DNA from 4 places in the Streptomyces sp. NPDC019443 genome. Region 3 is predicted to be linked to each of the others. Evidence: riboswitches for the same ligand, from Rfam matches in the RefSeq annotation. Region 3 holds a riboswitch; each other region holds the start of a gene.
What was found. Region 3 has a riboswitch for cyclic di-AMP ahead of ACH492_RS14875 (transglycosylase family protein). Riboswitches for the same ligand answer to the same signal wherever they lie in the genome.

Region 1: another riboswitch for cyclic di-AMP. It lies ahead of ACH492_RS31030 (NlpC/P60 family protein); the one in region 3 lies ahead of ACH492_RS14875 (transglycosylase family protein).
Region 2: another riboswitch for cyclic di-AMP. It lies ahead of ACH492_RS34285 (M23 family metallopeptidase); the one in region 3 lies ahead of ACH492_RS14875 (transglycosylase family protein).
Region 4: another riboswitch for cyclic di-AMP. It lies ahead of ACH492_RS29965 (M23 family metallopeptidase); the one in region 3 lies ahead of ACH492_RS14875 (transglycosylase family protein).

The regions. Positions count from the first base shown of each region.
Region 1 covers NZ_JBIRYJ010000013.1:138,751-146,260, reverse strand. Annotated here, with positions in the region: gene pcrA (DNA helicase PcrA) at 1-1,212, opposite strand, end outside; cyclic di-AMP (ydaO/yuaA leader) riboswitch at 1,509-1,672, shown strand; gene ACH492_RS31030 (NlpC/P60 family protein) at 1,675-2,847, shown strand; gene ACH492_RS31025 (hypothetical protein) at 2,909-3,262, opposite strand; gene ACH492_RS31020 (NlpC/P60 family protein) at 3,636-4,691, shown strand; gene ACH492_RS31015 (alpha/beta hydrolase) at 4,729-5,838, opposite strand; gene ACH492_RS31010 (LuxR C-terminal-related transcriptional regulator) at 5,909-6,604, opposite strand; gene ACH492_RS31005 (PspC domain-containing protein) at 6,601-7,510, opposite strand, start outside.
Region 2 covers NZ_JBIRYJ010000018.1:15,333-22,842, reverse strand. Annotated here, with positions in the region: gene ACH492_RS34300 (hypothetical protein) at 1-1,123, shown strand, start outside; tRNA gene ACH492_RS34295 (tRNA-Met) at 1,301-1,374, shown strand; gene ACH492_RS34290 (PP2C family protein-serine/threonine phosphatase) at 1,562-2,725, shown strand; cyclic di-AMP (ydaO/yuaA leader) riboswitch at 3,025-3,179, shown strand; gene ACH492_RS34285 (M23 family metallopeptidase) at 3,191-4,252, shown strand; gene ACH492_RS34280 (aldo/keto reductase) at 4,411-5,358, shown strand; gene ACH492_RS34275 (PrsW family intramembrane metalloprotease) at 5,582-6,925, opposite strand; gene trmB (tRNA (guanosine(46)-N7)-methyltransferase TrmB) at 6,986-7,510, opposite strand, start outside.
Region 3 covers NZ_JBIRYJ010000004.1:145,526-153,035, forward strand. Annotated here, with positions in the region: gene eno (phosphopyruvate hydratase) at 1-287, opposite strand, end outside; gene ACH492_RS14875 (transglycosylase family protein) at 573-1,235, opposite strand; cyclic di-AMP (ydaO/yuaA leader) riboswitch at 1,239-1,410, opposite strand; gene ACH492_RS14880 (transglycosylase family protein) at 1,699-2,595, opposite strand; gene ACH492_RS14885 (cytochrome P450) at 2,708-3,958, opposite strand; gene ACH492_RS14890 (nucleoside triphosphate pyrophosphohydrolase) at 3,955-4,956, opposite strand; gene ACH492_RS14895 (SurA N-terminal domain-containing protein) at 4,979-5,629, opposite strand; gene ACH492_RS14900 (GtrA family protein) at 5,692-6,165, opposite strand; gene ACH492_RS14905 (glycosyltransferase family 2 protein) at 6,162-7,139, opposite strand; gene ACH492_RS14910 (YfhO family protein) at 7,264-7,510, shown strand, end outside.
Region 4 covers NZ_JBIRYJ010000012.1:120,810-128,319, forward strand. Annotated here, with positions in the region: gene ACH492_RS29960 (M16 family metallopeptidase) at 1-808, shown strand, start outside; cyclic di-AMP (ydaO/yuaA leader) riboswitch at 1,038-1,201, shown strand; gene ACH492_RS29965 (M23 family metallopeptidase) at 1,214-1,984, shown strand; gene ACH492_RS29970 (GntR family transcriptional regulator) at 2,163-2,840, shown strand; gene ACH492_RS29975 (HPr family phosphocarrier protein) at 2,988-3,269, opposite strand; gene ACH492_RS29980 (GNAT family N-acetyltransferase) at 3,431-6,394, shown strand; gene ACH492_RS29985 (DUF5998 family protein) at 6,432-7,016, shown strand; gene ACH492_RS29990 (alkaline phosphatase family protein) at 7,016-7,510, shown strand, end outside.

The DNA of each region.
Region 1 (7,510 bases), on a different contig from region 3:
GTCGATCTCGTCGGCGACGAACTGCGCCTCGTCGTGCTCGGTGTCGGCGACATAGCCGGTGATCTGCGCGCCGGCGCCGGCGTTGGTCCACAGGTTCTTCGGGCGGCGGCTCTCGTTGCGCTCGATGACGGCGTTGGCGGCGGAGAGGATCGTCTGCGTCGAGCGGTAGTTCTGCTCGAGCAGAATCGTCGTCGCGTCCGGGTAGTCCTCCTCGAACTGGAGGATGTTGCGGATGGTCGCGCCGCGGAAGGCGTAGATCGACTGGTCGGCGTCGCCGACGACGCAGAGCTCGGCCGGGTCGTCGTCCGGGCCCGAGGGACCCACCAGCTCGCGTACGAGCGTGTACTGAGCGTGGTTGGTGTCCTGGTACTCGTCCACCAGGACATGGCGGAACCGGCGCTGATAGTGCTCGGCGACGTCCGGGAACGCCTGCAGCAGATGCACCGTCGTCATGATGATGTCGTCGAAGTCCAGCGCATTGGCCTCGCGCAGCCTCGCCTGGTACATCCGGTACGCCTCTGCGAGCGTCTTCTCGAAACCGTCGACCGCCTGGTCGGCGAAGGTCTCCTCGTCGATCAGCTCGTTCTTGAGGTTCGAGATCTTCGCGCTGAAGGACTTCGGCGGGAACTTCTTGGGATCGAGTTCCAGATCACGACAGACCAGGGCCATGAGGCGCTTGGAATCGGCGGCGTCGTAGATCGAGAACGACGAGGTGAAGCCGAGCCTCTTGGACTCCCGGCGCAGGATCCGGACGCAGGCGCTGTGGAAGGTGGAGACCCACATGGCGTTGGCGCGCGGGCCGACGAGGTGCTCGACGCGCTCCTTCATCTCGCCGGCGGCCTTGTTGGTGAACGTGATCGCCAGTATCTGGCCGGGGTGGACGCTGCGGCTGCCCAGCAGATACGCGATCCGGTGGGTCAGCACCCGGGTCTTGCCGGACCCGGCCCCGGCGACGATCAGCAGCGGCGAGCCGGTGTGCACGACGGCGGCACGCTGCTGTTCATTCAGCCCCTCGAGCAGGGCGGCGGGGTCCACGACCGTGCGCGGAGCGCCGTCACGGTGGTACGGGTCCCGGGCCGGGGGGACGTCGTAGGCGCCCTGGAAGAGATCGTCAGGGATCTCCTCCGGGGCCGAGTCCTCGGGCGGCGGCGGGTGGTGCTCCGCGCTGGGCTGGAGGTCCGCCAGGAAGCTGTCGTCAAAGAGGCTGCTCATCGCTCTACGAGTCTAGGCCGCCGCACTGACAGCTCGCCGCCGCATTGGGATACCCCGGACGATGCACAGGACGTTTCGACGGCCGATTCGAGGGCGATTCGACCGGCGATCGACGCCGCGACTCTCCGTCATCGGCCTATACCATCGGGTCATCATTTGGGGGCGCCGGTTCACCGATCGCCAAGGTCACGAAAATGTATCGGACATTTCGAACATCAACCTTCACAGCAGCCGCACGAGTTGGCTAGCGTGCTCCCCCAAGGCGGCCCGTACCCCCATGGCGATCCACGCCAATCGGGCGGCCTGCGCCGAATTCGGGCTTTCCACAAGGGAGTTCGGAACCGGGGACCCACCATGCACAACCGGGGTGAATCGGACCGCGCCTCACTCGGTCCGTAGGGCGATCTTCCGTTCCGCCCGAACCCGACAGCTAACCCGGTAGGCGGTCCACGGAAGAAGGAGATGCCGGCCTTGGCGTCGCATCGCAAAACGCGAAGTCGAACCGTAAAGTCCTCCCCCGCCGTCGGGTTCACGACGGCAGCCCTCGCCTCCGTCACGCTGTTGTCGACGCAGAGCGCCAATGCCGCACCCGCCGAGCCGAAGCCCTCCGTCGAAGAGGTGCAGAAGAAGGTCGACGACCTGTACCGGCAGGCCGGCACGGCGACCCAGAAGTACAACAAGGCCAAGGAAGCGACCGAGGAGAAGCGCCGCGAGGTCGACGAGCTCCTCGACGACGCCGCCAAGCGCACGGACAAGCTGAACGAGTCGCGGCGGGAGCTCGGCACCTACGCGGCCGCGCAGTACCGCACGGGCGCGGTCACTCCGACCGCCGCGCTGCTCTTCGCGGACAGCCCGCAGGCGTACTTCGACCAGACGCAGCTGATGGACCGGATGACCGACCGTCAGCGCAGTGTGATCGACGACTACGAGACTCAGCGGGCCGCGGCCGCCGAGCAGCGCGCGGAGGCGACGAAGAGCCTCGAGTCGCTCACCCGCTCCCAGCAGGCCCTGCGCACCAGCAAGCAGGACGTCCAGGCGAAGCTCGCCGAGGCGCGCACGCTGCTGTCGAAGCTGACGGCCGAGGAGAAGGCGCGGCTTGCGGCGATCGAGCGCGAGAAGGAAGAAGAGGCCCGTCGCAGGGCCGAGGCCAAGGCCAAGGAGGAGGCGGAGGCCCGCGCGGAGGCCGAGCGCCGGCGCCAGGAGCAGGAGCAGAACCAGGGCGGCGACACGGGCACGGACACCGGGTCGGACACCGGCTCCGGTTCCACGGGCGGAGCCACGTACGCGGCGAAGGCGGAGAAGGTCCTCTCCTTCGCCCGCTCCCAGATTGGCAAGCCGTACGTCTGGGGCGCGTCGGGCCCGAGCTCGTACGACTGCTCGGGACTGACCCAGGCCGCCTGGAAGGCCGCGGGCGTGGACCTGCCGCGCACCACCTGGGACCAGGTGAAGGTGGGCGTGCGGGTCGAGACGAAGGATCTGCTCCCGGGTGACCTGGTCTTCTTCTACGACGACATCAGCCACGTCGGCATCTACATCGGCGACGGCAAGATGATCCACGCGCCCAAGCCGGGTACGAACGTCCGCGAGGAGTCGATCTACTACATGCCGATCTACGGCAGCGTGCGCCCGGCCTGAGACCGCTCAGCGCACGAACGCCCGGGGCCGACTTCGGCGCCCGGGCGTTCTCATGTCCGGCTCACGTCCAGAGCGTCGCGATGAAGATGTTCGCGACCGCCAGCCCGCCCACCGCGCCGAACAGCGCCTTGTCCACCTTCTCCTCGTCCCGCTTGACGTACACCAGGCCCAGGATCACAACCAGCACCGCCAGCTTGATGCCGACCTTCAGGTTGTTCACCGGCTGGTCGTCCGCCTGGTTCAGACCCACCAGTGCCACGCCCGTGATCAGCATGGTCAGCGCGCCGTGCAGCATTGCCGGGGTGAAGCGGGCCGTTCCCGCGCCCATCGCCTTCATCTGGGTGAGGAAGCCGCCGAGCAGCGACGCGATGCCGATGATGTGCAGGGCGACGAAGACATTGATGAGTACGTCCATGTCGCGGAGCCTAACCCTCCCCATAGCACCGATCTCCAGGCAGGTATGCCTCATTCGCCGCATCGGTCACAGCGGCACGGGGATCCGAGCCGGCACCATCAGTCCCGCTCTCAGAAAGCGCACCCACGTGTCCAGCTTCGGGCAGTACCGGTCCACGCCTCATTCCCGTGACTCTCAGGTTTAGCGTCCTTTCTCAGGTGACCGACTCCCCACCGCCGCCGAGCTCCCGGGCGGCAGTCGGCCACCCCCGCCGAGAGATCCGGCGGCGGGCCGCTCCCCCGTGCGGACCGCCGTCGGACTCGGCGTCGGATGCGGCGTCGGACTCGGCGTCGGATTCGGACCGCAGGGAAGACGGAAGGACGTGGACGCCCTCGTGGCAGCGCACCGGAAACCCAAGCAGCATCCGCTCAGCGGGCCCGCCGCCCGGACCGCCGCCACCCTCGCGCTCGCCGGCGCAGCGACCGCCACCGCGTTCGACGGAACCGGGCACGCCGAGCCCCGTCTCACTCCCGCACAGATCAAGGCCAAGGTCGACAAGCTCTACCAAGAGGCGGAGGCCGCCACCGAGAAGTACAACGGGGCCAAGGAGCAGACCGCGAAGGCCCGCGCGTCGCTGGAGCGGCTGCGCGAGGAGGCCGCCCGCAGGACCGATCGGCTCAACGCCTCACGCAATGCCCTCGGTTCGATCGCCACCGCCCAGTACCGCGCCGGTGGCATGGACCCGGGGGTGCAGCTCGCCCTCACCTCCGACCCCGACGAGTATCTGGAGCGGGCCGCGCTCGCCGAGCGGATCGGCACGCGGCAGGCGGACTCCATCGCCGGTGTGCACCAACAGCTGGTGGAGATCGCCCGGTTGAGGGCCGAGGCGGGCGGGCGCATGGACGGGCTCAAGGCCCGGCAGACCGAGCTGGCCAAGCACAAGGCCACCGTCCAGGACAAGCTCGCGGCCGCCGAACGTCTCCTCGCCGCGCTCACCGCCGAGCAGCGCGCCTCGTACGAGGGCTCGAACAGTGCGGAAAGCCCCGCGGATACGCGTGCCGACCGGTCAGCCGGCCCCCGCGGCTCCCTCGAGGCTCCCAACTCCCGTGCCGCCCAAGCCGTCGCGTACGCCTACGGAGCGCTCGGCAAGCCGTACGTCTGGGGCGCGACCGGGCCCGCCTCCTTCGACTGTTCCGGGCTCACCCAGGCTGCCTGGGGCTACGCCGGGGTCTCGCTGCCCCGCACCACGTACACGCAGATCAACGCGGGCCGACGGGTCTCCCGTTCCCAACTCGCCCCCGGCGACCTGGTGTTCTTCTACTCCGGGATCAGCCACGTCGGCCTGTACATCGGCGGCGGCCAGATGATCCACGCCCCTCGCCCCGGCGCCCCGGTCCGTGTCGCGCCGATCGACGAGATGCCCTTCGCGGGCGCGACCCGCCCCGTGTAAGCCGTCGGCGGAGTCAGACGCAGGTCAGACCCGTAGATCAGAACCGCGGCCGCAGCTGCTGCGTCAGCCACTCGAAGGCGTACGGCAACTGCCTGCTCCACACAGGAGTGACATGCCCGCCCTTCGTCGCCCGTACATCCACCTTCGTCGGTGGCTTGGCCGCCCGTTTCAGCGCAAGACCCGGCTCGTACCCGTCCGAGCCCTCCCCTGTCGCCAGCAGCGAGACCCGCGGCGGGGTCTTGGCCGACTTCAGGATGTGCAGGACGTTGTTCTCGACGCGCAGCTTCGGGTCCGCGGCAGTCAGCGAGCGGGACTCGGCGGCCGGGTCGTTGTAGCCGGAGAAGCTGACGGCCGCGCTGTAGCGGTCGGGGTGGGCGAAGGCCAGCTTGGCCGCGCCGTGCGCGCCCGCCGAGTAGCCCGCGATCGCCCAGTTCTCAGGTGCCAGCGACACCCGGAAGTTGTCGGCGACCATCTTGCGTACGTCGACGGTCAGCCAGCTGTCCGCATTCACCTTGCCCGGTATGTTCGCGTACCCGGTGTCCGCGTCGCCCAGCATGGTGCGCGGCGAGACCAGAATGAAGGGCGCGACCCTGCCGGACTCGATCAGCGGCTGCACCCGATCCTGGAACTTCAGCGTCCGGAACCAGTTCTTCGAGGAGCCGGGGAAGCCTGAAAGCACCTCTACGACCGGGAACTTCTTGTCGCGGTACGCGGGGTCGTCGTACTGCGGCGGCAGCCAGACGTACACCTCGCCCACGACACCCGAGATGGCGCCCTTGAGCTCGGTGCGCCGCAGACCGCTGCCGAGCGACGGGTCTTTGACCTTCTCCCACTTCTGAATCACCTTCGGCAGCGCGGAGATCTGCTTGCCGCCGGTGCCGTTCGGCCCGAGGTCGAGCGCCGAGTCGACATGGTCCGCCGTGCCGAGCAGGTCGTCCCAGCTGTCGTAGAGGCCATTGGCGTTGTTGACCGCCACGAACACCACCAGGACCGCCGTGGCCTGCGCGAAGAGCACCATGAGCAGCCGGCCGGCGCCCCGCACCAGAGCGGGTCCGCGCAGACGGCTCCAGAGCAGCAGCGGCAGCAGTACAGCGATCACGACCAGGCCGATCGTGATCAGGAAGAAGGTGTTCCCCGTCAGATTCATCACGCAGAACAAGAGGTGAACATGGCATGGACGGTTGCCCGGCTATGTACCAGTTACCTCACGATGGAGCCTAAACCAGACGTCGAGCCGTGGCCCATCGCGTCAGCTCGTGACGGTTCGACAGCTGCAGCTTCCGCAGCACCGCCGAGACATGCGACTCCACCGTCTTCACCGAGATGAACAGCTGCTTCGCGATTTCCTTGTACGCGTAACCCCGCGCGATCAGCCGCAGCACCTCGCGCTCCCGCTGGGTGAGCCGATCGAGGTCCTCGTCCACCGGCGGCGCGTCCGTCGAGGCGAAGGCGTCCAGCACGAAGCCCGCCAGACGCGGCGAGAACACCGCGTCCCCGTCCTGCACCCGGAAGATCGAGTCGACCAGATCCGTGCCCGTGATCGTCTTGGTGACATAGCCGCGAGCGCCGCCCCGGATCACCCCGATCACGTCCTCGGCCGCGTCCGAGACGGACAGCGCGAGGAAGCGCACCGGGTTCTCAGGCGCCGCCATCAGCGAGGCACAGCGGCGCAGCACCTCCACTCCACCGCCGCCCGGCAGATGCACGTCCAGCAGGACGACCTCGGGCCGGGTCGCCGTGATCACGGTGACCGCCTGGTCGACGTCGGCGGCCTCGCCGACCACCTCGACGCCGGTGCGGTCGGTCTGGCCGATTTCGGCCTGCACTCCGGTGCGGAACATCCGGTGGTCGTCGACGAGCACGACCCGTACGCGCCGCTCGGCAGTCTCTCCAGCAGCCTCGGTCTCGGTCATTCGCCCGCCCTCTCCATCTCCAGCTCGACCTCGGTGCCCCCGCCGGGCACCGAGCGAAGCCGTGCCGTCCCGCCGTTGCGCTGCATCCGGCCGATGATCGATTCTCTTACGCCCATCCGGTCGCCGGGGACGGAATCCAGGTCGAAGCCCGGCCCCCGGTCACGTACCGACACGAATACCGTGCGGCCCTCGACCTCGGCGTAGACCTGGACGGCCCCGCCCTCGCCACCGTACTTGGCCGCATTGACCATTGCCTCGCGTGCGGCCTGCATCTGTGCGGCCAGTTTCTCGTCCAGCGGGCAGTCGCCGACGACCACGACCTCCAGCGGGACGCCGTGCTTGTCCTCGACCTCGGCCGCGGCCTTCTTCACCGCCTCGGCGAGCGTGTCCGGTTCCTCGTCCTCGTCCTTGCCGTTGCCCTCCGGCTTGTAGAGCCAGTTCCGCAGCTCGCGCTCCTGGGCGCGGGCGAGGCGGCGCACTTCGCCCGCGTCGTCGGCGTTCCGCTGGATCAGGGTGAGGGTGTGCAGTACGGAGTCATGGACGTGCGCGGCGACCTCCGCACGTTCCTGGGCCCGGATGCGCATCGTCCGCTCCTCCGAGAGGTCCTGGGTCATCCGCACCAGCCAGGGCCCGGCGAGCAGGGCCATGCCGGCGATGACGGCAATCGCCGCCGTCAGCACATTGCCGAGCTGGGCGGCGGATCCACGTACCAGGATGAAGACGGTCAGGCCCATGCCGACCAGCGCCACGCCCGCGAGTGCGCGGCCGAGTTGGAGGAGCCTGCGGCGGCGGCCGACTTCGGTCCAGCGGGCCCGGCGAGCGTTGTCCGCCTGCCGCCAGACCAGCACCACACCGGCGCCGGTCAGCAGGATCGGCCAGATGTAGCGGCTGGCATTGCCGCCCATG
Region 2 (7,510 bases), on a different contig from region 3:
GCCGCTGACCCGTGGCGGCGCGAGCGAGACCTTCTCCTTCACGGTGAAGAACTCCGCGGACAAGCCGGTGGACTTCCAGCCGTGGCTGGTCGGTGAGACGGACGGCGCGAGCCCCTTCGCGGCCTCGCACCTCGTCTTCGACGTGCAGCCGGTGAACGCCCCGGCGACCGACGAGTTCGTCGGGCAGCAGGGCATCGGCGCGCAGGGCTACTTCCACCCGGCCCAGCAGGGCAGGCACGCCCCCTTCTCCGTGCCGGCCAAGGGCGAGCTGAGCTGGAAGGTGTCCATCGGCCTCGGCAAGAACTACCCGTCCAACAACGGCAACCTGAGGCTCGTCGCCGCAGACCTGGCCGGGAACGCGCAGTACGAGAAGGACGACGGCGTCGCCTTCGAGACCAGCCCGAAGATCAACGCCGCACCCGCCTCCATGTGGCTCAGAACCGACGAGAACGAGCCCATCAAGCCCGGCCTGTGGGGCAACGTCGACCTGTTCCACCAGCTCAAGGGCGAGGGAACCTTCGACACCGATCTGGCGACCACCCTGGAGATCGCTCCGGAGCCCGACGCCGACGGAGAGGTTCCGGAGCTGGTGATCGAGGAGTGGCTCGGCGACGGCAAGCTGGTCAGGGCCCCGAAGGTGCCAGGCCTGGACAGGTGGCAGCTGGCCGACCTCCCCAAGAGTTACTTCACCGAGAAGGGGAAGCTGCACCGCTACATCCTTCGCGTGCGCGTCATCGACTTCAAGGGCATCCAGAAGCCGGTCAAGCTCACGCTGCGGGCGACGACATCGCTGACCGAGGGCAACACGAGGCCGTTCCTGGAGGCCGAGGCCAAGATCACGGTCGCCCCCGAGCGCGGCACCGCCCCGAGCGGCGAGCCGACCACGAACCCCTCCCCGACCGCGTCTGCCTCGCCCTCCCCGACTCCGTCCGCGACTCCGTCCGGGACCCCGTCCGCTTCCGCCACGACCTCGGCGGCGGCCGCAGCGAACGACGCCGTCACCACCACCGGCGCCCTCGCCAGTACTGGCTCTTCCAGCTCCACCCGGTACGCGGCGATCGCCGCCGCGGTCCTGATCGCCGCCGGCGGCGCGCTCACGGCACTCCGCCTGCGCCGCCGCTGAAAAAACAGCGCGCCTTGCCGCTTCGCAGCCGGGCGACACATCCCTCCGGAGGGGCTCCTGAGCCGCTCCGGAGGGCTCGGGAGCGGCTTCAAAGCGGCTTCAATGCGGCTTCAGAGCAGGCGTGCTCGTAAAATGGAGTTGATCTTGCTCCGGATGGCGTAAGGTTGTGTTCACCGACGCGGGGTGGAGCAGCTCGGTAGCTCGCTGGGCTCATAACCCAGAGGTCGCAGGTTCAAATCCTGTCCCCGCTACTGAAGACAGTGGCCCGGCACTCGATGAGAGTGCCGGGCCACTGTCGTATCCCCTCACTCACGCCTTTCGCGCTCACACTCGCGTCGCCCGGTTGGCCGATGGTGAGTCGCCGCCCGGCGCGGCTACGGCCAGCCTGGGAAGGGCGCGGTACCGTCCGCAGCCAGGCGGACGGGCAGGAGATCACAGGTGGCGCACCGACAGCAGGCCGGCGGCTACAGCGCTCCTCGTATCGTCCGTGTGCTGCCCACGCTGATGATCGTCGGCGGTCTTGTCTTCGACTACTTCACCCCGCCCAGATTCACTGCCGTGCCGTTCTTCACGGCCGCCCCGCTGATCGCCGCGCCCTTCTCCTCCTGGATCGCCACGCTGCTGACCGGCATCGCGGCGACCCTGTCCGTGCTCGGTCTGCGCTACTACAACGAGACCGTGTCCGAGGTCACGTCGTTCACCGAGCTGTTCACCGTTCTCACCGTCGCCGGGCTCGCCCTGCTCATCAACCGCCTCGTACGGCTCAGCCGTGAGCGCCTCGCCTCCGCCAGGGTGATCGCCGAGGCCGCCCAGCGCGCCGTGCTGCCCGCCCCCGCTGCCCGGATCGCCGGGCTGCACATCGCCGCGCGGTACGAGGCGGCGGAGGCCGACGCCTTCATCGGCGGCGACCTCTTCGCCGTACAGGACACGCCCTTCGGGGTGCGGCTGGTGGTCGGAGACGTACGGGGCAAGGGGCTGGAGGCGGTCGAAACGGTGGCCGTGATCCTCGGGGCCTTCCGGGAGGCTGCCGAGCAGGAGAGTTCGCTCGAAGGGGTCGCCGCGCGTCTTGAGCGGGCACTGGCGCGCGAGGGCACGCGGCAGGACGAACTGGACGCCGTCGAGGGGTTCACCACCGCCGTGCTCGCCGAGATCCCGCGCGGCGAGGGCGTGGTGCGGGTGGTGAACCGGGGCCACCCGGAACCGCTGGTGCTGTACGCCGACGGGGACGTGGACATCCTGGAGCCGACCCAGGCCGCGCTGCCGCTGGGAATGGGCGAACTGGGGGCGTGGCCGGACCGGTCGGATGCGCATCCGCTGCCCCCCGGGGCCACACTGCTCCTCTACACGGACGGTCTCTCCGAGGCGCGTGATGCGGGCGGCGTCTTCTACGACCCCGGCGAGCGGCTCGCGGGTCGGCTCTTTCCCGGGCCCGAGGAGCTGCTGGACGCGCTCGTCGACGACGTACGACGGCATACGCGCGGCGCGGCCACGGACGACATGGCGCTGCTGGCGGTCGGCCGCCCCGCTCAGGGGCAGCCGGACCGCCGCAGGACCGTGCCGGTCGTCAGAGCCCTTGCAGGATCGGAGCGCCGGAGCGAGTGAAGGCCCATCGCGCGGCCATGGGCCCGACGAAGGACGCGGCCACGGACCCGACGCGTCCGACGCAGGACCCGGCACCGTGCGTAGTCGAAGCGCACCCCTCCGCATAACATTTGAAGCACTGTCAGACGAGGGCTCCGGCCCGAGAGTAGATCAAGTCGCCCGACTCCGGCCGCTTGTGTCCTGGTTGGTCCCCGTCAAAGTCGTTAATGATCAGTCGGAACAGCTTGGAATACGACCCCGGAGTCTATTAACGTTCGATAACGCAGCGCGGTCGTCCCAGTCGTCGCTAGAGACGGCACCGTGCGCACGCGCCGAATCCCGCAAGGGAACCGGGGAACCACCAATTGGGGTGAATCGGGCACCTTTGCCGCTCTTTCCGCGGTCGAGGCGCCCGTAGGAGACCTTCCTGCTCCGAACCCGTCAGCTAACCCGGTAGGCGAGAAGGAAGGAAAGGAGCACGCCTCCGTGGCGTCCAACAAGCCTGCCCCCGAAGCACCCTTCGGAACCCTGGAAACTGACTTCTTCGGCGACGAACCGGCGGAGCGGGCATGGGAGGAATGGAACCCCACCGAGGACTCCGTCCGTCCGGTGCGCGGCCGGCACCGTGTCATGAAGCAGCGCGGCGGGCTCGCCCGCAGCTCCACGGTGCTCGGCGTCGGCGTGATCGCCGCGGTAGGCGCGGGCGGCATGGCAACCGCGCAGAGCAAGCCGCCGGTCTCCATATCGCTCCCCGACTCGATCGCGGACAACCTGCCCGACGCCAAGTCCCTGCCGGGCGTGGGCTCCCTGATGGACGACGCGTCGGACGCCGACGCGGGGAACGTGAACGCGGCCCCGCTCACGGCGATGAGCCTCGCCACGGACTCCGGCGCCGAGGCCGGAACGGACAGCGCGGCCGGCGCCGGTGAGGCGCTGCGCGCCCGCATTCTCCAGCAGGCCGAGCAGCAGCAGGCCGAGGCGGACGCCGAGGCGAAGGCGGCCGCGGAGAAGCTCGCGGCCGAGAAGGCCGCGGCGGAGGCCGCGAAGCAGCAGACCGCGGCGGAGGCCAAGGCCGAGGCCGAGAAGCTCGCGGCCGAGAAGGCTGCGGCGGCCAAGGCGGAGGCCGAGCGGCTGGCCCAGCTCGCAAAGAGCTACGCCCTGCCCACCTCCTCGTACACGATCACCTCCACGTTCGGCGAGTCCGGCTCCATGTGGTCCTCGGGCTACCACACCGGCCTGGACTTCGCGGCCCCGACGGGCACGCCGATCAAGGCGGTGCACAGCGGCACCGTCAAGTCGGCGGGCTGGTCCGGTTCTTACGGCTACCGCACGGTGCTGGAGCTCGAAGACGGCACGGAGGTCTGGTACGCCCACCAGTCCTCGATCTCGGTCAGCGCCGGCCAGAAGGTGACGACGGGCGAGACGATCGGCCGCGTCGGCGCGACGGGCAATGTGACGGGCCCGCACCTGCACCTGGAGGTCCACACGCCTGGCGGGTCGGGGCTCGACCCGATGGCGTGGCTGCGCGGCAAGGGCCTCAGCGTCTGATCGTGCGCCACAGTCCCCGGCAGCTCTGGCGCACACCCCCCGACGCCGGAGCTGCCGGTACAGCGCGTAGACCCGGACAGCGCGTAGAGGTACAGCGCGCAGAACGGAACAGCGCGTAGATCGGAATAGCGCGCGCCACCACGGTCGTTGATCAGCCCATGACTTCTCTCCGGACCCTCGGCTCGTCCGACATCGCCGTCTCCCCGCTCGCCCTCGGCGGCAATGTCTTCGGCTGGACCGCCGACCAGGCGCAGTCCTTCGCCGTGCTCGACGCGTACGCCGCCGTCGGCGGCAACTTCGTCGACACTGCCGACGCCTACTCCTCCTGGGCGCCGGGCCACGTGGGCGGCGAGTCCGAGACCGTCATCGGCAACTGGCTCGCCGCGCGCGGCAACCGTTCCGACGTCGTCGTCGCGACCAAGGTCGGCGCGCACCCCCAGTACCGGGGGCTCTCCGCCACGACTGTCAGGGCCGCGGCCGAGGAATCCCTGAAGCGGCTGCGTACCGACTACATCGACCTGTACTACACGCACTTCGACGACCCGAGCGTCCCCGTCGAGGAGATCATCACCGCCCTCGACCAGCTGGTGCACGACGGCAAGGTCCGTGCCATCGCCGCCTCCAACCTCAGCGCCGAGCGGCTCCAGGCGTCCCTGGACTTCTCGGAGCGCGAGGGGGTTGCCCGTTATGTCGCGCTGCAACCGCAATACAACCTGGTCTCCCGCGACACATACGAGGGCGAGCTGCGGGACACCGCCGCCCGTGCCGGGCTCGCCGCCGTCCCCTACTCCGCGCTCGCCTCCGGCTTCCTCACCGGCAAGTACCGTCCGGGTGTGGCGGTGGACAGCGCACGGGCAGCGGGCGCCGGCAAGCACCTGGAGACCGGGCGGGGCCTGACGGTCCTTGCCGCGCTCGACAAGGTCGCCCGGGCCCGTGGCGCGCAGGTCGCGACCGTCGCGCTCGCCTGGCTGGCCGCGCAGCCGACCGTCGTCGCGCCGATCGCCTCGGCCCGCACGGTCGATCAGCTGCCCGCGCTGACCGCGGTCGCCGAGCTGGAGCTGACGGCCGAGGAACTGGCCGAGCTGACCGCGGCGTCGGACAGCTAGGGCGTGTTTTAGAAGTCCCTCCCCAGAGCTTTGCCTGGGAGGTGCCCCCAGCCCCGCGACGCCTGGCACGCACTCCCCCGGCTACCGCCGGGAGGTGCCCCCACGCGATGTTGTCTCAGTCGCCCAAGTACGTCCAGTACGAGGGTGATCTCTCCCCGACTTCGTCCGGGGGTGCCCCCACCGATACGAGAGACCCACCTGTCAATAACGACCGTCAGTAGACCTAGCCGCGGTACGGGTTGTAGCCGCCGTAGTCGCGGTACGGCGGCGGCGTCCACACCCGGCCCGTCGCCCGTGCGGCGTACGTCAGCGCGGGACCGGCGACGTCCTTGCGCTGCCACAGGTGGTGCAGCAGCTCCTGCTCGCGCTCCGCGAAGTCCGGGCCCGCCGCGCCGCGGTGGGCCCGGTGGCGCAGAAAGGCCAGGGACGTCGCGAACCGCTGGTACTCCGAGACGGCGTGCGCGGCGGCCGGTCCGTGCGCGCGCCGGGCGACGTCGCGGGCCATCGTGCGCGCCCGCATCGAGGAGAGCGCGCGCGGCTCGGCGGCGGTCAGCCAGCCGGCCGCGGCGTACGCGGGCAGCTCGGTGGATATCGTGCGCAGTTCGCGCTGCCGGGTCCAGACCGTCAGCCAGGTCAGCAGCCCGAAGACGGGGACCATGAACGCCCCGTACACGGCGTAGAAGCCCCACGGGCCGAAGAGCGACGACGAGCCGTTCCACAGGGCGTGCATGCCCATGGCGAGGGCGAGGCCGAGCAGCGGCAGCGCGATCCGGCGGATGCGCTGGCGCTGGGCGGCGAGCGCGGCGATCCCGAAGCCGATGCCGGTCAGCACGGTGAAGAGCGGGTGCGCGAACGGCGACATGACGACGCGTACGAAGAAAGTCGCCGCGGTCACCGAGGCGAACCCCGATGTGCCTATCTCCTGGTCCTCGCCGAAGGCGCTGCCCAGGTAGAGGATGTTCTCGGTGAAGGCGAAGCCGGTCGCGGTGAAGCCGGCCACGACCACGCCGTCGACGATCCCGGTGAAGTCCCGTCTGCGGAAGATGAAGATCAGCAGGATCGCCGTGGCCTTCGCGCTCTCCTCGACGATCGGGGCGATCACCGTCGCGCCGAGCGTGTCCGCACTCGCCGGGTCGGCGGTGGCGGTGGCTATCCAGCGGGTCGCGAAGGTGTTCGCGATGATCGCGACGAGGGCGGCGGCGAACGCGCCCCAGGCGAAGGCGAAGAGAAGGTTCTTCCAGGGGCCCGGCTCGACCCGGTCCAGCCAGCGGAAGGCCGCGGCGAGGAGCGGGACGGGAAGGGTCGCGAGGCCGAGACCGACCAGGAAGCCCTGGGTGCCGGTCTGTTCGCGTACGAGCGCGAGAATGACGAGGCCGGAGAGGGCGAGGAGGGTGATCAGCGCTCCCGCCCGTACCGCCCTGCTGCGCCAGAGCTGGGAGGCGCGGCGCGGTTTGTAGCGCCAGCGGGCACGCTCCGGCACGGCGGCGAGCAGCTCGGCGAGGTGCTGCTGCTCGAACGCCGGGACCGCCGGATGCGGTGCGGGGTCCTGCGGGGGCGACTCGGACACCCAATGACCCTAACGAGGGTCACTGACAACTGGCGACGGTGTCTGGGGTGCTACTCACGGTTACGCGGGCCCCAACGGGCGGCGGAACAGCAGGTCGTGAACCTTGTGCCCCTTGTCCAGGCCCTGTCCTTCGAACCGGGTGAGCGGGCGGAAGGCGGGGCGCGGGGCGTAGCCGCCGTCCTCCTGGGTGTTCTCGAAGTCCGCGTGCGCGGAGAGCACCTCGAGCATCTGCTCGGCGTACGGCTCCCAGTCGGTCGCGCAGTGCAGGATCGCGCCGGGCTTCATGCAGGTGGCGGCGAGGGAGAGGAACTCGGGCTGGATCAGCCGTCGCTTGTGGTGCCGCTTCTTGGGCCAGGGGTCGGGGAAGAAGACGCGCAGCCCGTCGAGCGAGCGGGGCGGGAGCATCTCCCGCAGGAGGATGATCGCGTCGCCGTTGGCCACCCGGATGTTGGACAGTCCGTTCCGCTCCGCGAGACCGAGGAGGTTGCCCTGGCCGGGAGTGTGGACGTCGACGGCGAGAATCCCGGTGCCGGGGTCCGCGCCGGCCATCTGTGCGGTGGCCTCGCCCATCCCGAACCCGATCTC
Region 3 (7,510 bases):
TCGAACATCGCCTGGTCGATCAGGCGCTGCTCGGTGGCGTCGTACCCGACGAGCTCCGGGCCGATCTGCTCGATGACGGCGAGGACGGCCTTCTCGACGCCCTTGCCCTGGTAGCGGTTCTGGTCACCGTCGCGGAGCTCAAGAGCCTCGAACGCACCGGTGGAGGCGCCGGACGGAACAGCAGCACGACCCGTGCTGCCGTCGTCGAGGCCAACCTCGACCTCGACCGTGGGGTTGCCTCGGGAGTCCAGGATTTCCCGGGCTACGACGACGTCGATGGACGGCACGAGCATCTCCTTCTGGGATGTGACGCTAAATGTGACTCAAGCAGTGGGACACAAGCAGTGCAGGGCAGCGCAGGGTCTCCGTGGCCTTGCGGCAAGAGCCTAACCGGCTCCGGGGCATCGGTCGGCCGGTGCCCGCCCGCTGGGACGGAAAAGGGCATGAACAGGCAGTGACAAGGCAGAACCCCGGCCCGGCGCGTACGGGGGATAGCGCGCCGGACCGGGGTGCTCTGGGGCCCGGGGGTCAGCTCGGGCGGAGCCGGGGCAGCCGGCTCGGGCGGAGCGGGGTCAGCTCAGGTGGAGCTGCTGGCCCGGGTAGATGACGTCCGCGTCGTCGATGATGTCCTTGTTCAGGTCGAACAGCTTCTGCCAGCCGCCCTTGACCTTCTCGGTCTCGGCGATCTTGCCGAGGGTGTCGCCGGCCTTGACCTTGTACTCGCCGTCGCCCTTCTTGAAGCCCTTGGCCTTCGCGGCGGGCTTCGCCGGGGCGGCGGGGCGCTCGGAGCGGGTGGTGGGAACCTCGGCACGCTTCGGCTGCGCCGGCTGCGTGGTGCCGGCGTCGGCGGCGCCGCCGTACGCGGCGTTGGACAGGTTGACGCCGCAGTTCGGCCACGCGCCCTTGCCCTGGCCGGCCAAGACCTTCTCGGCGACCGCTATCTGCTGGGACTTGGAGGCCTGGTCGGCGCTCGCGGCGTACTGCGTGCCGCCGTACGCGGCCCAGGTGGAGGCCGAGAACTGCAGGCCGCCGTAGTAGCCGTTGCCGGTGTTGATCGACCAGTTGCCGCCGGACTCGCACTGGGCGACCTGGTCCCACTCGGAGGCGGTCGCGGCGGACGCCGAGGTGGCGCCGAGGAGCGGGGCGGCGACGGCCGCACCGGTGACGCCGGCGATCGCGGCGAAACGAGTGGCCTTGGACGGGCGACGGTGCTTGCCCTTGCTGGAAAACAGCATGGAACTTCTCCTCACCGACGCCTACGAGGTGAGCTGTCGGGTTCGGGCCGACGAGTTGCCCGGCCGCGCGTCCTGCGCGCGGCTTCACCCCAAGCCGGTTGGAGCCGTCGATCTCAACGGCCGGGGCCGGCGCTTACCTTGGGTCCCCCGCTCCTGCCTTCGGCGCTCTGCGCGACGACTACTCCCCCGAACCGTCGGCAGGATTTGGCGTGACGGTCAGCGGCGCCCGCGGTGGCGAGCGGTTCAGACCGTAAACACAGCTCTCCCCGATGTTCAAAGGAGGAACATCGGGGAGAAAACGCCCATCTCGCCACTCCGGTCACACCCGTTTTCGCAGGTGGGGGGCGGAATGAGTGGTTCCGCCGGGCAAGTCACGGCAGTTGGGACAAAGAGACTCATGTCTCACTTGCACAGACTCGGACATAAGCCCGCGAACTGACCGTGAACTGCCTGCGAATCGCCTCTACTTCAGGCCCAGATCGAGGCTCTGGCCAGGAAGAATGAGGTCGGGGTCGGCACCGACGGTCTCCTGGTTGGCCTCATAGAGCTCGGTCCAGCCGCCGGAGAGCTTCTGCTTGTCGGCGATGGCCGACAGACTGTCGCCCGGCCGGACGGTGTACTCACCGGGCGCGGCGTCCGCATTGCCCGTCTCGCCCGCCTCATCCGGGTTGCCCGCATTGTCGCGTGCCGAACCGTCACCTCGCGAGGCATGCCGACCCGCTTCGCGCTCATTGTCCGTATTGCCCGGCTCGGTCTGCTCCGGGGCGGCCTCGCCACGGTGCTTGCCGCCGCCACTGTCGGCGCCCGGCGCCCCGTCCGTGGCCGCCGGCTCGGCGGGCTCGGCCGACCCGGCCGGGTCCGCGGTCGGCTCGGCAGACGCCGCAGTGGTGGGCTCGGCGGAGGGGTTCGTGGGTATGAGCGACTCGACCGGGTCGCTCTGCTCGGGCGACGGCACGATGCCCGGGTCGACGCCGGTGGCGGCACCGTCGTTCTTCAGGCCGGCGAGTGCCCCGCAGCTGGGCCACGCCGCGGGGCCCTGCGCGTCGAGGACCTTCTCGGCGACCGCTATCTGCTGCGAGCGGCTGGCGAGGTCGGCGCGGGCCGCGTAGTCCGTACCGCCGAAGTCCTGCCAGGTCTCCTGCGAGAACTGCAGCCCGCCGTAGTGCCCGTTGCCGAGGTCGGCGCTCCACATGCCGCCGCTCTCGCACTCCGCGACGCGGTCCCACGTGGAGGCGTCGGCGGCGGAGGCCGAACCGGCGCCGAGAAGGGGGATGGCGATGGCCGATCCCGTCACCCCTGCCGCGACAACAATGGCAGGAGCCTGACGAGGTCGGCGGTGTCGCCCGTTCCCGGAACGCATGCGGTTGCCTTTCACGTGACTACTGAGACGACGGTGAACGTAGCCGCATTCGAACGGAAGTCACAAGTCGATGCAGCGGAGATCACGTGAAAGTCACAGTCTTGACAATGCGTCAGATCTGTCGAGCGGTGAACTCAACCGGCAGAGTGCGCAATCCGCGCATAATGAGACCTCCACGCCACCGCAAATCGGCCGGATCGCCTGCAAGCCGCAAGTCCGGCATTCTCCTGAGCAGCGTGGCGAGCGCGGTCTGCCCCTCGAGACGCGCGAGGGGCGCGCCGAGGCAGTAGTGGATGCCGTGCCCGTACCCGAGATGCTGGTTGTCGCGCCGGGACAGATCGAGGCTGTCCGGGTCGGCGAACCGCTCCGGGTCCCGGTCGGCGGCCGCGAGTACGACGAGTACGGGATCGCCCGCCGCGATCCGCTGCCCGCCGATGACGAGCGCCTCGGTGGCGAACCGCCAGGTGGCGAGCTCCACGGGCCCGTCGTAGCGCAGGAGTTCTTCGACACCGGTGGCCAGCAGCTCGGTCTCGTCGGCGGCGAGAGACGTCTGGAGCCGCTCCCGCTGTTCCGGATTACGAAGCAGGGCATATACCCCATTGCCGATCAAGTTCACGGTGGTTTCAAAACCCGCGAAGAGAAGGATGAAGGCCATGGCAGCGGCCTCGTTCTCGGTGAGGTGCTCGCCGTGGTCGCTGGCCCGGATCAGCCCCGAGATCAGGTCGTCCCCGGGCTCCTCCCGCTTTCGGTGGATCAACTCCGCGAGATAGCCCCGCATCTTCTTCACAGAGCGGGCGACGCCGCCGCGCGGCCCGCCGCCCTGGCCCGGCTTGAAATGTCGCACCATCATCCCGGCCCAGTCGCGGAAGTCGTCCTGGTCCTCGCGCGGGACGCCGAGCAAGTCGCAGATGGCGTAGATGGGGAGCGGGAACGCGAACTCATGAATAAGATCCGCCTCCCCCCTCTCCACGAACCCATCAATGAGCCGGTCCGTCAACTCCTGTACGCGCGGTGCGAATTCGGCAACCCGGCGCGGGGTGAACGCCTTCGATACCAGCCGCCGCAGCCGGGTGTGGTCCGGCGGGTCGATGTTCAGCAGATGGGTCATCAGCTCGGCCTTGCGCTCGCCGGGGATGCCCGTCTTCCCCTTGGCGTGGGCGGGCTCGTCGTGATGCGCGGGATTCTTGCTGAGCCGCTGGTCGGCGAGGGCCTGCTTGGCATCGGCGTACCGCGTCACCAGCCATGCCTCGACTCCGCTGGGGAGGGTGGTCCGGTGGACCGGCGAGTTTTCCCGGAGCCACGCATAGGCGGGGTAGGGGTCGGTGGCGAACTCCCAGGTGAACAGCTCGGGCTGAGCGCTCACTCCTGCCCCTCGGCGGCGCGGATCGCGTCCCTGTAGGCGCGGGCCGCGGCGCGCAGGGCGGCCTCGGGGTCGGTGCCGGACTCCTCCGCCCTGACGGCGAGGGCGAGCAGTTCGTAGCCGGTGCCCCGGCCGGCGGGGAGCGGGACGTCGAGGCCGGCGGTACGGACCCGGCCCGCGAGCTTCGCGGCGAGGGCGAGGCCGGGCTGACCCAGCGGCACGCCGTCCGTCACGGAATCGCGCTGCTTCTCGATCGCCTTCGTGCGGAGCCAGTGCTCCTTCACGTCCTCCGGCGTCTCGGCGTGCTCGTCGCCGAAGACGTGCGGGTGGCGGTGGATGAGCTTCTCGACGATCGTCCCGGCGACGTCGTCGATGGAGAACGGCTCGTCCTCGTCCTCCTGCGCGATGCGCGCGTGGAAGATGACCTGCAGGAGTACGTCCCCGAGCTCCTCGCGCAGCTCGTCACGGTCGCCGTCCTCGATCGCCTCGACGAGTTCGTACGCCTCCTCGATGCCGTATTTGGCGAGGCCCTTGTGGGTCTGGGTCGACGACCAGGGGCACTCGGCGCGGATCCGGTCCATGACCTGGACGAGGTCGAGGAGACGGGCGCCGGGCAGGTCGTACGAGCCGGGAAGCAGCTCCAGGTCCGGCATCTGCACCCGCCCGGACCCGGCGAGCCGGGCGAGCCCGTCGGTCAGGGCCGTATCGCCCTCGCCTGAGGGGACGACCACGACGGTGCGACCTCCCCCAGAGCCTTCGGCCCGGGAGGTACCCCCGGCGCAGGCGTCGACCAGCTCCTGCGCGGTGATGGCCGTTATCTCCACGGCAACACCGGCCTCGCGGAGATACGGCAGCTGGGGGTGGGCCCCGTCGGCACAGAGCACCCGGTCGGCAGCGTGCAGCGTCTGCCACGCGGGCCAGGACAGCAGCCCGGGCGCGACGCGGTGGCTTGCGGTGAGCAGAACGATTCGGCCGGGGGCGACTGGTGCTTCTGTGGTCACCCCTCGAACCTACCTCGCGCCGCTACGCACCCGCCTCGACGGGCTCCGGCTCCTTGCTGACCTGGGTGATCCACGGGGCCTTGTAGTTGCCGAGCTCGAGTTTCTGGTCGTCCCAGGTGCCGAAGCGGGGGTTGACGTCGATGTCCAGCGCCTTGGCAGCGGCGGTGAACGCCTGGTTCAGCTTCTGCTGGCCCTCGGGAGTATTGGTCGCGCCGAGGGCCTCGGCGAGCTTGCTGACCAGGATGTCGCGGCGTACGACGTCGCCCAGCTGGTCGGGGGCGACGCCGCGCTGCTGCAGATACATGGCCGCGAGCTGCTCCTCGCCACCGGACTGCTGCACGAGGGCGGTCCGCCCGTCCTGGATCTCCTTGCGGCTGACCTCGACCCCGGCGTCGTCGGCGGCGCGCTGGACGACCCGCTCGACGATCAGGTCGTAGAGCTTGGCGCGGCTGAGCTGCCCGCTGTCCTTGATGAGCTGGGCGGACTGGGGGGAGCGCTGCTGGGCGGCGCGCACATCCTTCACCTTCGCCTGGACGGTGGACACCTCGATCCGCTCCCCACCGACGACGGCGGCGGCCCCTGGGTGAGCCTCACTGCCGCAGGCGGCGAGGAGGGGCGCGGCGACGAGCAGCGCGGCTGAGACGGTGAGCGCGGTGCGACGGCGGCGGTGCAAAGGAGCCTCCCGGCGTGCGGCGTGATTGTGCGACGATGCACAAGACCCTGCGGTGATCGATGTTAGGCAGTCTCCCTGGCCTGGGCCACTGATTCGACCGACGATTCGCCGGAAGTTGCGACGCACACGTTCACATGGCGTTCAACCTGCGCCGCCGGGCGAGCCGGCTCCGGGCGCAGCATGATCGTCCGGGAAACGGCAAAGGTGATCGGGACGGCGGCACCCGCCGCGATCAGCGGGGCGTAGCGGCTGCCGAAGTGCAACACGTCCACCAGGAGATAGACGCCGCTCGTGGTGACGACGAAGTTCGCCGCGTTGGTGAGCGGGAAGAGCAGGAACTTCCGCCAGGTGGGACGGGTCCTGTATGTGAAGTACGAGGTCAGGAAGAAGGACCCGACCATGCTCAGCGCGAAGGCGACGACATGCGCCGCCACATAGGGCAGCCAGGTGAGCAGGGCCAGATACAGGCCGTAGTACGTCCCGGTGTTCACCACCCCCACCAGGGCGAACCTGACCAGCTGGACCCGGACCGTCATCGTCTTACGAGCTCCCCGTTGCGTTTGTGCCGCTCACCTTCCTGCTGGTGCGGAAGGCCGGCGTTGGTGGCCTTCACCAGGAAGTGCGGTCGCCGCTTCACCTCGTAGTAGATACGGCCGACGTACTCGCCGACCACCCCCAGCATCAGCATCTGCACGCCGGCGAGTGCGGTGACCGCCACCAGAAGGGTGACATACCCGGGGGTGTCCACGCCGTTCACCAGGGCGACACCGACGATCCAGGCGGAATACGCCATGGCGAGCGTGACAAGCAGCAGCCCGAGATAGACGGCGGCCCGCAGCGGCTTGTTGTTGAAGGAGAGCAGGCCGTCGAGGCCATAGTTGAGCAGTTTGCCGAAGCTCCACTTGGAGCGGCCCTGCTCACGCAGCGCATTCTCGTACTCGAAGGTCGTGGTGCGGAAACCGACCCAGGCGAACAGACCTTTGGAGAAGCGGTTGTATTCGGTGAGTTCGAGGATCGCGTCCACCGTGCGGCGCGACAGCAGCCGGAAGTCACCCACGCCGTCGACGAGTTCGACGTCGACGAGCCGGTTGATCAGCCAGTAGTAGGCGCGGGCGGTGAGGGTGCGGGTGACCCGGTCGCCTTTGCGCGTACGGCGGGCGATGACCTGGTCGAAGCCCTCCTCATGAAGCTGCAGCATGCGCCTGACCAGCTCCGGCGGGTGCTGGAGGTCGGCGTCCATGATGACCACGGCGTCACCCTCGGCATGCTGGAGCCCGGCGAGCATGGCCGCCTCCTTGCCGAAGTTGCGGCTGAAGGAGACATAGCGGGTACGAGGGTCGGCCTCGGCGATCTCCTCGAGGAGAGGGAGCGTCCGGTCCTGGCTTCCGTCGTCCACATAGACCAACTCGAATTCCTGCCCGAGCAGGGAGAGTTCTGCGGTCACATGTTCATGGAAGCGGCCGATGATCTCCTCTTCGTTGAAGCACGGAACAACTATCGAGATCAGCACGGAAGAACAACAACCCACCCGAATGTCCCGTGCGGATTCCCTGCATGACGCGCAGGCGACCATTTCGTGAACTGGGCTTCCCACGACATGTTTTCAACATCCACGCTGGCATATTCGAGGAATCATGTCGACTCTGCAATCCGCGCGCGGCCGCGCCGCCGCCCTCGCTGCGCTGATCACCGTGGGAGCCGTGTGCGCCGGTGACGCCGTCGCCCGCAGCTTCCCCTTCGGACCGCACACCCGCAGCGTGAACGACCTCGGCAATCAATTTGTGCCATTTCATGCGCATCTGTGGGATCTGCTGCACGGGCGGGCCGACGGCGGACTGCTGCTGAACTGGCAGTCCGGATACGGCACCAGCTTTCTGCCCG
Region 4 (7,510 bases), on a different contig from region 3:
CGCGGCCGTGCGGGGCTTCTATGAGGCGCATGTGCGGCCCGCCACGGCCACCGCGGTGATCGTCGGCGACCTCACCGGGGTCGACCTGGACGCCGTGCTGGCCGACACCCTCGGCACCTGGAAGGGCGACAGCGCCACGCCCCGTCCCGTACCGCCGATCACGGCCGACGACACGGGCCGCGTGGTCGTCGTGGACCGGCCGGGCGCCGTGCAGACGCAGCTGCTGATCGGCCGCATCGGGGCGGACCGCCACGACCGCGTCTGGCCCGCGCAGGTGCTCGGCGCGTACTGCCTGGGCGGCACCCTCACCTCCCGCCTGGACCGCGTACTGCGCGAGGAAAAGGGCTACACCTACGGCGTGCGGGCCTTCGGCCAGGTCCTGCGGTCCGCCCCCGACGGTTCGGGCGCCGCGATGCTCGCCGTCAGCGGCTCGGTGGACACCCCCAACACCGGACCGGCGCTGGAGGACCTCTGGAAGGTGCTGCGCACGCTCGCGGCCGAGGGGCTCACCGACGCCGAGCGGGATGTCGCCGTGCAGAACCTGGTGGGCGTCGCCCCGCTGAAGTTCGAGACGGCGGCGTCCGTCGCGGGCACGCTCGCCGATCAGGTCGAGCAGTCCCTCCCGGACGACTACCAGGCGCAGTTGTATGTACGGCTGGCCGAGACCGGCACCGTGGAGGCGACGGCCGCGGCCGTCAACGCCTTCCCGGTGGACCGGCTTGTCACGGTGCTCGTCGGCGACGCCTCGCAGATCGAGGAGCCGGTCAGGGCACTGGGCATCGGTGAAGTGACCGTTGTCACGGGCTGATTGACCGCAAGACGATCCGTCATACCTGGCAAACAACTTAAAACAGACAAGCGGAACCCCGGCCTCCAAAGCGACGCCGGGGTTCTGTCTTATGCCCGGTTTGTTGGAGAGGCTGCCTGTCTGCCCTGTGGCATGCACTACAAAAGGGCCTGTCTGTTTGGTGAATGAAAGATGCCCCGCCTAGCGTCGGTCCGGCTGTCCGCCAGTTGCCCGCCGCACCCGCGGCATCGGACAGTCATCGCCGAGTCCCCGTCAGGCGCGAGCCTGGGGAGCCGGGGACCCAATCAGTCCCTGGGGTGAATCGGACGCCTTCGCACCGTGCGGAGGGGCCCGTAGGAGACCTTCCTGCTCCGAACCCGTCAGCTAACCCGGTAGGCGAGAAGGAAGGAAAGGATCAGCCACTACATGGCGTTCACCCGTGCCACCGGGAAGCACCGTGCCCCGAGCCGTCTGACGCGCAAGAGCGCGAGCATGGCGGGCGTCGCGGCCCTTGCCACCACCGGCGTCATCGGAACCCTCGCTTCCCCGGCGCTCGCCGCCGAGCCCGGTGCCACCGCGGTCGAGGACACCGGCCTGACCCAGATCGTGGCCGCCGACTCGCTCGCCGACCAGATCGCCGACCAGGCCGCCGCCCAGAAGCAGGAGGCCGCAGAGGCCGCCGCCAAGGCGAAGGCCGAGGCTGAGGCCAAGCGCAAGGCCGAGGCCCGCGCCAAGGCTGCCCGCGAGGCCAAGGAGCGCGCCGCCCGTGAGGCCGAGCGCAAGCGCCTCAACTCCTTCGTCTCGCCGATCTCCGGCTCGTACGTCTCCACCGGCTACAAGACCGGCGGCGCCGTCTGGTCCTCCGGCAGCCACACAGGCATCGACTTCCATGCGGCGTCCGGCACCACCGTGCACGCGGTCGGCTCCGGCACCGTCGTCGAGGCCGGCTGGGGCGGCGCGTACGGCAACAACGTCGTGATCAAGATGAACGACGGCTCGTACACGCAATACGGCCATCTCTCGTCGATCAGCGTCTCAGTGGGTCAGAGCGTCACCCCTGGCCAGCGGATCGGCCTCTCAGGCGCGACCGGCAACACCACCGGGCCACACCTCCACTTCGAAGCCCGCACCAGCCCGGAGTACGGCTCCGACATCAACCCGGTCGCGTACCTGCGCGCGCACGGCGTCGGCGTCTGAGCGACACCCGAGTGGACGAAGGCCCCGGCCGCCGCCGGGGCCTTCGGTGTTCGGTCCTCTGGCCAAAAGATATCCATGAATTTCCAGGTGCCATCGGAAAATCCGGCCCACTGCAATAGAGTCACCGAACAGGCGTCAATCGGCTGCGTTTCGCGCGGATTAAAGCGGAGGTTCGGTCATGCGCATTCCCGCGCACTCGGTATGCACGGCGATCCGCGACGACATCGTCTCCGGTGTATTCGAGCGCGGCAGCCGGCTCACCGAGGAGCAGCTGGCGCGCCGCTACGGCGTCTCCCGGGTCCCCGTGCGCGAGGCCCTGCGCACGCTGGAGTCCGAGGGTTTCGTCACCACTCGCCGGCACGCCGGCGCCTGCGTCGCCGAGCCCACCGAGCAGGAGGCGGCCGACCTGCTGGAGGTCCGGATGCTGCTGGAGCCGCTGGGCGCTGCCCGGGCCGCCAAGCGCCGTACGGAAGCGCACCTCAAAGTCCTGCGTGGTCTGGTCAGGCTGGGGCAGGAGCGGGCCCGCCGTGGCCAGGGCGAGGATCTGCGCTCGCTGGGCGGCTGGTTCCACGAGACGCTCGCCCAGGCCTCCGGCAGCCCCGGTCTGACCGCCCTGCTCACCCAGCTGCGGCACAAGATCACCTGGATGTACGCCGTCGACCAGCCCGCCAAGCCCATCGAGTCCTGGGCCGAGCACGGCGCGATCGTGGACGCCGTGGCGCGCGGCGATGTGGAACGGGCGCGGGCGCTGACCGCCCTGCATGCCGAGCGGGCCACGGCCGCGCACCGGCTGCGCGGTCCCGAGCGGGTGAGGACTTCGCAACATGCCGTAAACACCGCGAGCGCCCGTAATTAACAGCCGCACCGTATACAAAGAGAAGATATTCGTGGGGCGGATTTTATGCTGCCCGAATTCATGGTGCCCGGACCGCAAAAAGCGGAGCCGCGGTCTCCCGAATTCGGGATGCCGCGGCTCCGTCGTTGAGCAATTCGACTGGCAGGTTCAGACGGTCTCGGGAAGCTCTTCGAGCCCCTCGGCAACCAGCTTGGCCAGACGGTCCAGGGCGGCGTCGGCGCCGTCCGCCTCGGAAGCGAGCACGATCTCCTCGCCGCCCTGAGCGCCCAGGCCGAGCACCGCGAGCATGGAGGCGGCATTGACCGGGTTGCCGTCAGCCTTGGCGATCGTCACCGGGACGCCGGCGGCCGTGGCGGCACGGACGAAGATGGAAGCGGGGCGGGCGTGAAGGCCCTCGGCCCAGCCGACATTGACGCGGCGCTCAGCCATGGTGTTGCCCTTCAAGTCTTAGCGGTTGTCTAGACCAGTCTCTCATGCGTTGCGGCGTGCTCGTACCGGCCTTGGGCCGGGGGCGGCCGCCGATCGGATCTCCCCAGACTGCCCGCGGCCAACGGCCGCCGCTACTGGTGGGTGAGCCTTACGCTTTCGGCATGCAGACCGAGCCGGACCACGCCTACCCCGATCACTGGGAAGCAGACGTGGTGCTGCGCGACGGCGGCACCGCACGCATCAGGCCCATCACCACCGAGGACGCCGAGCGACTGGTCAGCTTCTACGAACAGGTCTCGGACGAGTCGAAGTACTACCGCTTCTTCGCGCCCTATCCACGGCTCTCCGCCAAGGACGTCCACCGCTTCACCCACCACGACTACGTGGACCGGGTGGGTCTCGCGGTCACGGTCGGCGGCGAATTCATCGCGACTGTCCGCTACGACCGGATCAACGCGCAGGGCCGCCCCGCGAGTGCCCCTGCCGACGAGGCCGAGGTCGCCTTCCTCGTGCAGGACGCCCACCAGGGGCGCGGGGTCGCGTCCACGCTGCTCGAACACATCGCGGCGGTCGCCCGCGAGCGCGGGATCCGGCGCTTCGCCGCCGAGGTGCTGCCGGCCAACAACAAGATGATCAAGGTGTTCCGGGATGCCGGCTACACCCAGAAGCGCAGCTTCGAGGATGGCTCCGTCCATCTGACCCTCGACCTGGAGCCGACCGCCGAGTCCCTCGCCGTGCAGCGCGGCCGCGAGCAGCGCGCGGAGGCCCGCTCCGTGCAGCGCCTCCTCGCGCCCGGATCGGTCGCCGTCATCGGCACCGGCCGTGCGCCGGGCGGTGTGGGCCGAACCGTGCTGCGCAACCTCCTCGATGGCGGGTACACCGGGCGTACGTACGCGGTGAACCGCGCCTTTCCCGAGGGGCAGCGAGAGGTGGACGGCGTACCCGCCTTCCGCTCGGTCGGCGAGATCGGGGAGCCGGTCGATCTCGCGGTCGTGGCGGTTCCCGCCGAACGGGTACCGGAAGCGGTCGCCGACTGCGGCGAGCACGGCGTCCAGGGTCTGGTCGTCCTCACCGCCGGATACGCCGAGAGCGGCGCGGCCGGGCGGGAGCGGCAGCGCGAACTGGTGCGGCAGGCCCGCTCGTACGGCATGCGCATCATCGGCCCGAACTCCTTCGGCATCATCAGCACATCGGACGCCGTCCGCCTCAACGCCTCCCTCGCGCCTCAGTCGCCGGCGCCGGGCCGTATCGGCCTGTTCACCCAGTCCGGCGCGATCGGTATCGCCCTGCTGTCGGGCCTCCACCGGCGCGGCGCGGGCCTGTCCTCCTTCATCTCGTCGGGCAACCGCGCGGACGTGTCCGGCAATGACTTTCTGCAGTACTGGTACGAGGACCCGGACACCGATGTCGTCCTGCTGTACCTCGAATCGATCGGCAACCCGCGCAAGTTCACCCGCCTCGCGCGGCGTACGGCGGCGGTGAAGCCGGTCGTCGTGGTCAAGGGCGCCCGCCACAGCGGCAGCGAGCCGCCCGGGCACGCGGTGCCGGTGACCCGGATCCCGGACGCCACGGTCGGGGCCCTGCTGCGCCAGGCGGGCGTGATCCGCGTCGACACGGTCACCGAACTCGTCGACGCGGGCCTGCTGCTGGCGGGCCAGCCGCTGCCGGCCGGGCCGCGGGTGGCGATCCTCGGCAACTCCGAGTCCCTCGGCCTCCTCACCTACGACGCCTGTCTCGCGGAGGGCCTGCGCCCGCTGCCGCCGCGCGACCTCACGACGACGGCCACTCCGGCGGACTTCCGGGCGGCGCTCGCCGAAGCGCTGACCGGCGATGCGTGCGACGCCGTCGTGGTTACCGCGATCCCGTGGGTGGGCGAGAACGGCGTCACGGAATCGGGTGACGGCGAGGTCCTGGCGGCGGCCCTGCGCGACGCGGCGGCGACGTCTCCGGCAAAGCCGGTGGCCGTGGTCCACGTGGAAATGGGCGGCCTGGCCGAGGCGCTGGCAGCGGCCACGAGCACGCGTACGAACACGGCCCCGGCAGTGGCCACGAGCACGCCCCCGGCAGCGGCCACGAGCACCCGCACGGGCACGGCCCCGGCGACCGACGACCCGGACCCTGGCGCCGGCCACAAGGCACCGGAAGCTGCCGCGCGGCCCGCAACCACCCCCCGCCGTCCCCCGGGGCAGAGCGCGTCCCCCGTGTCCGCCGCCGCGCGCTACGGGGCCCCGGCCCCCACGACCGCCCCGCACGACTACCGCATCCCCGCCTATCCCGCCGCCGAGCGCGCCGTCCGCGCGCTCTCCGAGGCGGTGAAGTACGCCCAGTGGCGCCGGGGCGCCGCCGAGCTCGGCAAGGTCCCCCAGTACGAGGACATCGACGAGCCCGGCGCCGCCGCCCAGATCGACGCGCTGCTCGGCGAGCACGCCGACCCCCGCGGCATCACCCTCGCCCCCGCCGCCGCCCACGAGCTCCTTTCCCGGTACGGCATCTCCGTACGGCCGACCCTCCCCGCCCCAGGCCCCGACGACGCCGCGCGGGCAGCCGCCCGCCTCGGCTATCCCGTCGCCCTCAAGACCACCGCCCCGCACCTCCGCCACCGCGCCGACCTCGGCGGCGTACGGCTCGATCTCGCCGACGAGGTCCAACTGCGGCAGGCATACCACGAGTTGACCGAGGTCCTCGGCAAGCCCGAGGAGCTGCAGCCCGTCGTGCAGGCCATGGCCCCCCGCGGTGTCGACACCGTCGTGCGCGCCGCCATCGATCCCGCCGTCGGCGCCGTGCTCTCCTTCGGGCTCGCCGGTGCCCCCTCCGAGCTGCTCGGTGACACCGCCCACCGGCTCGTCCCCGCCACCGACCGCGACGCGGCCGAGCTGATCAGGACCATCCGGACCGCGCCCCTTCTCTTCGGCTGGCGCGGCTCCGCGCCCGTCGACACCCCGGCACTCGAAGAGCTGCTGCTACGGGTGTCACGGCTGGTCGACGACCACCCGGAAGTGGTCGCGGTCAGCCTCGAACCGGTCGTCGTCGCCCAGCGCGGCCTCTCCGTGCTCGGCGCGTCCGTCCGCCTCGCGCCACCCCCCGCCCGCACCGACCTCGGCCCCCGGCGACTCCCCAGCTACTGAGCGCTCACCCGCCCCGCGGCCCCGTAGGATGGACCGCATGGCGAAGACCGGTACGACGACCCAGGGGCTGCGCGCGGCGATCGAGCGCAGCGGCTACTACCCGGCCCTCGTGGCCGAGGCGGTGGAGGCCGCTGTCGGTGGTGAGCAGATCGCGTCGTACCTGGTGCACCAGGAGACCACCTTCGACGCGAACGAAGTGCGCCGCCATGTCACCGTCCTCGTCCTGACAGTCAACCGCTTCATCGTCAGCCACACCGACGAGCAGGCCGCCGACTCGTCCTCCCCTACGCCGTACGCCACCACCTCCACCGAATCGGTCAAGCTCGGCCGGATCTCGTCCGTCGTGGTCAGCCGCGTCGTCGCCAACCCCGAGTCGTACACCCCCGGCACCCTGCCCCGCGAGGTCGTCCTCACCATCGGCTGGGGCGCCGTATCCCGCCTCGACCTGGAGCCCGCCGCCTGCGGCGACCCCAACTGCGAGGCGGACCACGGCTACACCGGCAACTCCACCGCCGACGACCTGAGCCTGCGCGTCAGCGAGGCCGGGGACGGTCCGGACGCCGTCCGCCAGACGCTTGCCTTCGCCCAGGCACTCTCCGAAGCTACGGCAGCCACGCGCTGATGGCTCAGCCCGCAGCCTGGCCGGAGGAACCCGTTCCCCTCGCTCTCGACACCGCGCCCGTCCCCGATTACGGCACCGGATCGCTCGCCGATCTGCTGCCGACGCTCGCCGCGGGCCAGGGGGTGCCGGGCCTGACCCAGTCCATCCCCGAGCTCACCCCCGCCGACCGGAACTGCGTGTTCCTGATCGACGGCCTCGGCTGGGAGCAGATCAAGGCCCACCCGGAGGAGGCCCCGTACCTCACCTCGCTGCTCGCCACTTCGCGCGGCGGCACGGGACGGCCGATAACCGCCGGCTTCCCCGCCACCACCGCCACTTCGCTGGCCTCCGTCGGCACCGGCCTGCCGCCCGGTGCGCACGGTCTGCCCGGCTACACCGCGCGCAACCCGGAGACCGGCGAGCTGATGAACCAGCTGCGCTGGAAGCCGTACACCAATCCAAGGGCCTGGCAGCCGTACCCCACCGTCTTCCAGCTGGCCGACGCGGCAGGCGTG